2 regions of the Microbacterium sp. LBN7 genome follow, and region 1 is predicted to be linked to the other one. Evidence: riboswitches for the same ligand, from Rfam matches in the RefSeq annotation. Region 1 holds a riboswitch; the other holds the start of a gene.
What was found. A riboswitch is a leader RNA that binds a small molecule or an ion and turns the genes downstream of it on or off. The one in region 1 is predicted to bind thiamine pyrophosphate.
Positions count from the first base shown of each region.

Region 2: linked by a shared signal. The riboswitch ahead of LBN7_RS12265 (ECF transporter S component) and the one ahead of LBN7_RS08415 (MFS transporter) in region 1 are both predicted to bind thiamine pyrophosphate.

Region 1 is NZ_CP147856.1:1,767,816-1,772,225, forward strand. It holds gene LBN7_RS08400 (HNH endonuclease) at 60-854, opposite strand; gene LBN7_RS08405 (MerR family transcriptional regulator) at 887-1,492, opposite strand; gene LBN7_RS08410 (DUF4188 domain-containing protein) at 1,563-2,093, shown strand; TPP riboswitch at 2,100-2,207, shown strand; gene LBN7_RS08415 (MFS transporter) at 2,201-3,472, shown strand; gene LBN7_RS08420 (monooxygenase family protein) at 3,594-3,896, shown strand; gene LBN7_RS08425 (hypothetical protein) at 4,170-4,410, shown strand, end outside.
Region 2 is NZ_CP147856.1:2,553,033-2,557,442, forward strand. It holds gene LBN7_RS12255 (ABC transporter ATP-binding protein) at 1-575, shown strand, start outside; gene LBN7_RS12260 (D-alanyl-D-alanine carboxypeptidase) at 643-2,583, opposite strand; TPP riboswitch at 2,665-2,776, shown strand; gene LBN7_RS12265 (ECF transporter S component) at 2,767-3,417, shown strand; gene LBN7_RS12270 (ABC transporter ATP-binding protein) at 3,420-4,410, shown strand, end outside.

The DNA.
Region 1 (4,410 bases):
ACGAGGCCCCCACCGACATCGTGGGTTTGGCGCGGCTCGACAGGCGACAACGCACGCAACTACGCCTTCGTGGTGGCCTCCAGACGCGTGAGCAGTTGAGCCTTGTCGTCGTTGCTAAGCAGACGGTATCTGTCGTAGGCGGCATCAACGCCGTCACGGATGCGCTGCCCGGCCGTGATCCATCGAAGTAGTTTCGTGCGGTCGGCAGATCTCAGATTGTCGATGCTCGCTAGTAGTGCCCCAAGGGATTCTGGAGCAGCCGTGTCCGAGCGCGCAGACTCGTTGCAGGCAGCGCACTCAGTCCGCAGATTCGAGGCATCCCCGCTGCCGCCGCGCTCGCGAGGAACGATGTGGCCGACCGTGAGCACGGCGGTCCTATTCGGCATATCGACGTACGGTTCTCCCGAGATTACTCCACAGTGAAAGCACCGATTGTGATCCCGAGCGAACACGTCGCGGCGCGTCTTAGTCGAGACCTTCGTGGTGTCGTGCGGTCGGGGTCCGAGGGCGGGATGCCATCCGATCCTCTCGAGCTTGTAGTCGCCTAGATCAAGCCCGCGATCGTGCTTTGCGGAAGGAAAGATCCAGCCGTCGCGGGGGCTTCGAAGCTCGCGGATCCGACGTTGGAAATGCTCCCGATCGTTTCGGCTCGACGTACTGAGTTGATCGCCTAACGCACGGCGGAGTTCCTCCGTCGTAAAAGTGTCACCCGGCGCCTTATTGAATGCGAGCCAGGCAGCGATGCGAGGTTCGTCCCCGAAGCGCTTCTGGCCTCCCGGCCACACTCGTAGCTCCCACCAAAGCTGAAGCCCTGAGACGTAGGCCTGCGCCGGATATGAGCGGCTTATAGTCATGAAGGTAAACCTAGTCGGCGGCACGCCAGCACCTAGCGTGCAAATCTCTCGCTCGATGCAACTTGCTGCGCCACCCGCCGCAACGCCAACAGCAACGGCTCCACCAGCACCGACCCCAACACCACATACCGCACCGCTGCCTCCGCGGACTCCGCCGGCACCCCGGCGATCTCGGCATCCGCAATCCGCCGCGCACTCGCGAGGTACTCCGCCATCGCAGCATCCGGCACGACGAACCCCGCGCTCTCCAGCGCCTGCAGCGCCCGCGCCACCGCACTCAGCACGGCCGGGTCGCACATCCCAGGCTTCCACCCGAGCCCGGCCACTAGAAGCTCAGCCTCCGTCAGATCCATCGCCTCATCCGCCGGCGGAGTGATCGCCGCATGCGCGGTCCCCAGCAGGTCGTGCGGACTCTCCGGCGGATCATCCAGCGCCGCCAGCACCCGCCGCGTCTCGGCGATGCTCACCCCCGCATCGAGCAGCGCTCGGATCACCCGCAGCCGCTCCACATGCTTCTCGCCGTAGGCGGCCTGGGTCGGCGCGCTGCGCTCGCCCTCGGGCAGCAGCCCCTCGCGCAGGTAGTACTTGATCGTCGGCACGGTCACGCCCGTCTGGGCTGACAGTTCGGAAATTCTCATGGCCACCTCTTGACTTCGATAGTAGCGCTATCCATTATGGATAGTGAGACTATCCAATCGAGGAGACATCATGTCGAAAGTCATCACGGGCCGCATGACCCACCGCCACGAGGGCGAGCTCGTCGTGTTCCACATCGGGATGCAGATCAACCGCTGGTGGCGACCCGACCTCTGGTTGCCCACCTTCTTCTCCATGCCGCCGATGCTGCACGAACTCTCCACCGACCCCGACTCGGGCATGCTCGGCTACCAGCTGCTGTTCGGATCCGACGGACCCTACGTCGTGCAGTACTGGTCATCCGTCGACAAGCTCTACGCCTACGCGTCCAGCCCGTCGCAGGAGCACCGCCCCGCCTGGACCCGCTTCAACAAGATGGCGCGCAAGGCTCCGGGAGCGGTCGGTATCTGGCACGAGACCTTCCTCGTCGATCGCGCCGAGAGTGTGTACGTATCGACCAAGCCGATGGGGCTGCCGAAGGCGACGGAGATGGTGGAGGTCGGGAAGCGTCAGGACCGGGCGCAGGCTCGGTTCGCCGAGGGGCGGACGGTGTCTGGCCAGGCGCAGTCCCCGGAGATGTTGAGCGAACCGCGCCTCCCCTAGACTTCCTTCCAACCACAGGGGAGTCCCGGCAGGGGCTGAGAGGGCGCTGACGCAGCGCCGACCCTCACACCTGATGCGGGTCATGCCGCCGTAGGAAGTCGAGTCATATGTCGCGCCTCATCACCGAGCCCGAAACATCCTCCCGAGCACGAAAGGCCGTTCGCGGCGGATTGCTCGGCAACTTCGTCGACCAGGTCGATATCTTCCTGCCGGTGATCGCGCTCGCCCCCGCGGCGGCGGTCGTGCTCGGCCCCGACCCCGCTCAGACCGGCCTGATCTTCGTCGCCACCCTTCTCGGACGCCCGCTCGGAGCCGCCATCTTCGGAAGCCTCGCCGACCGCTACGGCCGCACGAGCACCACCAAGATCGCGATCGCCGGCATCGCGATCACAACGCTCTTGATCGCCCTGATCCCGAACCACGACCTCGGTGGTGAAGCAACCCTCTGGGCGTTCGTCGCCCTCCGTTTCGCCGGCGGCATCTTCCTCGGCGGCGAATACTCCGCGGCGATCCCGCTCGCCATGGAGTGGTCTGCCCCACGCCGGCGCGGCCTGCTCAGCGGCGGAATCATGGCCATGTCCCCGCTCGCGAACTCGTTCATCGCCGCGCTCACCTTGACGCTCCTGCAGGTGCTCGGAGCCGACGACTACGCGATGTGGGGATGGCGGATGCCGTTCATCGCCGGCGCCCTGCTCGCGGTGGCGCTGCTCTTCTACTACTCCGCCGGGGTCCACGATTCGCCGGTCTCGACGACCGTCCCCCACCGCACCCGACCTCTGGCCGACATCCTGGTCGGGCCGTTCCGTCGCCAGCTCTGGCAGGTGTTCACGCTGATGACCGGCCTGTGGCTGTTCACGCAGATGGCGATCCCCGTGCTGACCGGCCTGTTGAGCAAAGCACCCCAGATCGGCCCGACCACCGTGCCGCTCATCATGCTGGTCGCCACCCTCGTCTCGGCTGCGGCGATGATCGCCAGCGGTGCGATCTCGCAGCGAATCGGACGGCGCCGCTTCTTCGTCGCCTTCGGAGGCCTCGCGATCATCGCCGCTCCGCTGGCCCTCCTGTGGGCGATGTCCGCGCAAGGCGCTGGCGCCGTGCTGGCCGTCACCGTACTGCAGATCGTCACGGTGTCGGCCTACGGCCCGGTCGGCGCCTACCTCGCCGAGCGCTTTCCCGCTGCCGTGCGGTCGAGCGGATACGGGGTCGGCTACTCGCTCTCCATGGTGCTCCCGGCGCTCTACCCGTTCTGGCTGCCCGGGTTGCAGAGCATGCTCGGCGCAGGCACTGCGGTGGCCGTCGTGCTCGCCGCGGCGGCTGCCCTGCTCATCATCGGCGCGCTCCTCGGCCCCGAACCCGACCGTACTGCGCCGTTGGAGTGAAGGGCGCGGGGATGGGGCCGCGAGAGCGGCACACCACCCCGAGAGCACCCACGTCAGCGGCACGGTGTTGCGCGGTGGAGGGTTCGTTCTGCGAAACGCCCGCCAGCCCAGATAAAGAGCCATGCCTCCGACGCTGCGTGAACTCTCCACCGGCCCCGACTCGGGCATGCTCGGCTACCAGCTGCTGTTCGGATCCGGCGGACCCCACGTTTTGCAGTATTGGTCGTCGGTCAACAAGCTCTACGCCTACGCTTCGAGTCCTCGCAAGGAGCACCGCCCCGCCTGGACACATTTCAACAAGACGGCGCGCAAGGCTCCGGGAGCGGTCGGCATCTGGGACGACACCTTCCTCGTTGACCGCGCCGAGAGCGTTTTATGCGTCGAGGAAGCCGATGGGGTTGCCGAAGGCGATGGAGATGGTTGAGGTTGGCAAAGCAGCAGGTCCGGGCATAGGCGCGGTTTGCGGAGGGCCGGGCCCTGGCTCAAAATAAGTCCTGCTAGGGCAAGCACCAGAGCCGCAACGCAGCTACCCTTGCGCGATTTCGAGCTGGCGACCAGTCGCTTGGTTGATCGCCGCGGGTGCGCGAGCCAGGGTGGTGGCACCGACTAACCCTACCCAAGAGACCTAAGGATCGCTTAGTCTACGACTGATATTCCACACGAAAAGAGGACCGCGATTCTCATAGAACCCGTGAGCTTGGCTGCCACCAAAGGCGGTCAGCGATGGCTACGCAACTTCGACGGAGCCGATGCTCAGGCAGCCACGACGCTGCTCGAAAGCATCGTCGCAATATCCGATCGTCAATTTAGGTCAGACATGCGATCACTTCTGGAGCGAGTCGCGACCGCTGAACCCTCATCACGAATTGCGGCGTTCCCTGTATCCGGCCTTCCGAAAGATTTCGGTCCTCACTATTACGGTTGCGGCGAAGCTCACA
Region 2 (4,410 bases), 790 kb from region 1:
TCGACCGATTCGTGCACGCTCTCCCCGAGGGCTACGACACGGTCCTCGACGAGGACGCCTCGAACGTCTCGGCGGGTGAGCGCCAGCTCATCACCATCGCCCGCGCGTTCGTCGCGCAGCCGTCGATCCTCATCCTCGATGAGGCCACGTCGGCGGTCGACACCCGCACCGAGCTGCTGCTGCAGCACGCCATGGCGGCACTCCGTGAGGGCCGTACGTCGTTCGTGATCGCGCACCGTCTGTCGACCATCCGCGACGCCGACCTCATCCTCGTGATGGAGCACGGTGACATCGTGGAGAAGGGCACGCACGACGAGCTCATCGCCGCGCAGGGCGCCTACTGGCGCCTGTACCAGTCGCAGTTCGAGCAGGCGGCCACCGACCTCGATGCCGAAGAAGCGCTCACCGGGACGACCCCGGTCGTCGTCACCGGCGACGCCGACGACAGCGCTCAGGCCGAGGCGGATGACGCCGCAGCCGGCGCGTCGGTCGGTGCGCAGTCGCCGACGGCAGAGGCGGCGGCCGGGCAGCGCCTGGTGGAGGACGGTGCCGACGACTCCGGTCGCCGGGCCTGATCACCTGCACAGCACGACGCCCCATCCCGTTCTCCGGGGTGGGGCGTCGTGCTGTTGTCGAAGCCGGTCAGGACTCGTCGGAATGGATGCCGAGCAGCTGCAGCGGGTGCGTCAGCCGCCACCAGGGACTCGGCCCCTCGACGTCCTCCGCGAGCACGAGCGGTGTCGTCACGGAGTCGAGCGGGCCCGCCGTGGTCAGTGTGCCCACCGTGCCCTTCTGCTCGCGCTGGTCGCCCAAGGCGAAGTCCGTCGTCGTGGTCGCGGTCGACCCGTTCCAGAGCACGACGTTCGCGTCGTCAGCGGTGATGATCTCGACCTTCTCGCCCCAGAGCGTCGTGACCTCTCCGACGACCGTGCCCTTCTCGACGGCGGGGGCCTGCGCCTGCAGCGCGGCCTCGGTCTCGGCGAAGAGCGCGCGCGTCGCGGCGAGGCGCTGCTCGTCATCCGCCTGGTTCAGCACCGCGGCGTAGAGCCGCACGGTGGTGTCGCCGACTGCGAGGTCCTTCGCCGTCAGCAGGTTCCACCCGACCAGTGATCCGGTCTTGATGCCCACGACGCCCGGGTCGACGAGCATCCCGTTCGTGTTGACCACTGTGCCCGCTCCGGGCAGATCGACCACCGGGGTTCCGACGATCTCGGCGAAGACCGGGTTCTTCATCGCCCATTCGCCGAGCGTGATCAGCGCCTCCGGGGTCGCCACGTTGCCCTCGTCGAAACCGGACGGCGTGACGACGGTGATGCCGCCGAGCCCGCGCTCCCGCAACCACACGGCAGCGGCGTCCGCGAACTGCTCGTCGGACCCCCAGATCTCCGAGGCCAGCCGGTCGATGTAGTTGTTCGCCGAGCCCATCAGCGTGCCCTGCAGCAGCTGATACTCCGTCAGCACGCCGTCGACCGGCACGTCCAGGGCCGATTGGTCCGACCTCCGGTACTCCCAGTACTCATCCTCGTCGTCGCTGTCGAACGAGAACTCCGGGCCCTGCTCGCCGAGGGCCAGCGGCATCCGGTCGAGCACCATCAGAGTGCTCACGACCTTGGTGATGCTGGCGATGCTCGCGGCGTCCGGCGTGGAGGCGGCCGTGCTCACGCCGGCGATCCCGACGGCCGCGCTGCCCTGCGCCGGCCAGGTGAGGGTCGCTGCCGGTGCGGGGATCGTGTCGAACTCGATCGTCTGCACGGTCGGAGGAACCTCGTGCAGCGGCCAGAGCAGCGTCGTGCCTGCATAGGCCGCGACCAGCCCGGCGAGCACGCCCAGCGGGACCAGCAGACCCGGACGCGTGATCGCCGGCCGCAGGTGCGCATCGCGCATCAGGCCGTCGGCCTGCTCGGCGTCGGCGACGTCATCGAGCGTCGCCACGGACGTGTGGTGCGCGACGGCCGCGGGGTCGACCCAGGTCAGGGCGGTCGCGGTGACGGCCTCGTCGGCCCACTGCGCGGGAGGCGCCTGCAGGGCCGCGGCCCCGCCGTCGGTCTCGTCAGACGTCGCGGCGGACGATTCGGGAGGGAGCGTCGCCGTCGGCGCATCGGCGCGCGGCTTGAAGAGAGGCGGCTCCACGACGTCGGTGGGGGCCTCGGTCGGGACGCTTCCCGCAGCGACCGTCGCGGTCGAGGCGGTGTCGGACAGGGTCTGCTCGGTCGGGACCGTCTCAGTCGGGACGCTCTCGGTCGGGACCGTCTCAGTGGGGACGCTCTCGGTCGGGACCGTTTCGGTCGGGACGCTCTCGACCGCCGTGACCTCGCCGGCCTCCGGACGCGGCGGGTCCGAGGTGAACAGCGCGTCGACGGCGACGGCCGAGACCGCGAGGGCGGGCACGTGGGTCGAGGACGGCGGCGGCGCATCGCCCGCGAACAGGGCGTCGGTCGCGAAGGCAGAAGCCTGGTCCGGCGTGCGCGTGGCGGCATCCGTCCCGAACGGGAACGCGGCGCGATCGGCGTCGGGGGAGGTGTCCGAAGGAGCACCGTCGCCCAGGACGCCCGTCGCCTCGTCGGCGGGATCAGAAGGGGTCACTCGTTTACGGTACCGAATCCCGGCCGTGATCGCGGCGGAGTCACCCCGAGGTCACAGAGTGTCGGGACGCGGTAGGATCGTCAGCACAACCACGGGAGTCCGGCGAGCCGGGCTGAGAGGGAGCGAATCGCGCTTCGACCGTCGAACCTGATCTGGGTCATGCCAGCGCAGGGAGGAGTTCAGATGAGTACGTCCACGTCCACATCCGCGTCCACCACGACGCAGGGTCAGACACCCGCCGCAGGCCTCTTCCGCTGGCGCGTCGTCGACATCGTCGTCGCCGCAGTGCTCGGCGTCGCGATCGGCCTGGTCTTCTGGGGCTGGAACACGATCGGCTACGCCTGGTTCGGCGCGGCCGATGCCCTGACCCCCGGTCTCGGCGGCATCGCCGTCGGCATCTGGCTGCTCGGTGGCGTCGTCGGCGGACTCGTGATCCGCAAGCCCGGCGCCGCGCTGGTCGTCGAGCTCGTCGCGGCGATCGTCTCGATGCTGATCGGCAACGTCTGGGGGGTCTCCACGGTGCTCTCCGGACTCGTCCAGGGACTCGGTGCGGAGATCATCTTCGCGCTGTTCTTCTACCGCCGCTTCGGCATCGTCGTCGCCGCACTGGCCGGTATGGGTGCGGCAGCTGCCGCGTGGGTGTTCGAGCTCTTCTACGGCAGCTCGCCGAACATCCTGAAGTCGCTCGAGTTCAACACGATCTACCTGGTCAGCGTCGTCGTCTCCGGAGCGATCCTGGCCGGCGTCCTCGGCTGGCTGCTCGTGCGCGCTCTGGCGGTCACGGGCGCACTGAGCCGCTTCGCCGTCGGGCGAGAGCACGTGCGCGAGGTCTGAGCGTGAGTGTCGCCGCCCCGGCCCGCGTGCAGGCCGCGGGCTGGGGGTGGCGGTACGCCGGTCGAAAGCGCCCGGCGGTCACCGATGTGAGCTTCACGATCGAGCCCGGGGAGCGCGTGCTGCTCCTCGGCGCCTCCGGTGCCGGCAAGTCCACGCTGCTCGCCGGCCTCGCGGGCGTGCTCGGAGACGCCGATGAAGGCGACCGTCACGGCTCGCTGCTCGTCGACGGGGCCGCCCCGGAGTCTCGGCGCGGACAGGTCGGTCTGGTGCTCCAGGATCCGGATGCCGGGATCGTGCTGTCCAAAGTGGGTGACGACATCGCCTTCGGGTGCGAGAACCTGGGCGTCGCGGCATCCGAGATCCCTGGCCGGGTCGCCGAGGCGATGGATGCCGTGGGCCTCGACGTACCGCTCCACCGCGCGACCAAGGCGCTGTCGGGAGGGCAGAAGCAGCGACTCGTGCTCGCCGGCGTGCTGGCCATGCGGCCAGGGCTCCTCCTGCTCGATGAGCCGACGGCCAACCTCGACCCCGACGGCGTGCACGAGGTGCGGGCCAGCGTCGAGCGTGCTGTCGCCGCGACCGGTGCGACGCTGATCGTCGTCGAGCACCGCACGCCTGTCTGGATCGACCTGATGACGCGGGTGATCGTGCTCGCCGCCGACGGAGGCCTGCTGGCGGACGGCCCGCCCCATCGGGTGTTCGCCGAGCACGGGGCCACGCTCGCCGACGCCGGGGTGTGGGTGCCCGATCGCGGCATCGAGCTCCCGGTGCTGCAGCAGGTGCCGGCATCCGACGCCCTCACGGCGTCCGGGCTCGCGGTCGCCAGGGAACCCGGCGTGGTCGTGCAGGCGGGGCTCGACCTGCGTGTCCCGCGGGCGAACGCGACCGTGATCACCGGGCCGAACGGCGCGGGGAAGTCGACGCTCGCGCTCACTCTCGCCGGCCTCATCCCCGAACACGACGGCGAGGTGCGCTCCGCGCCCGAGCTCGCCG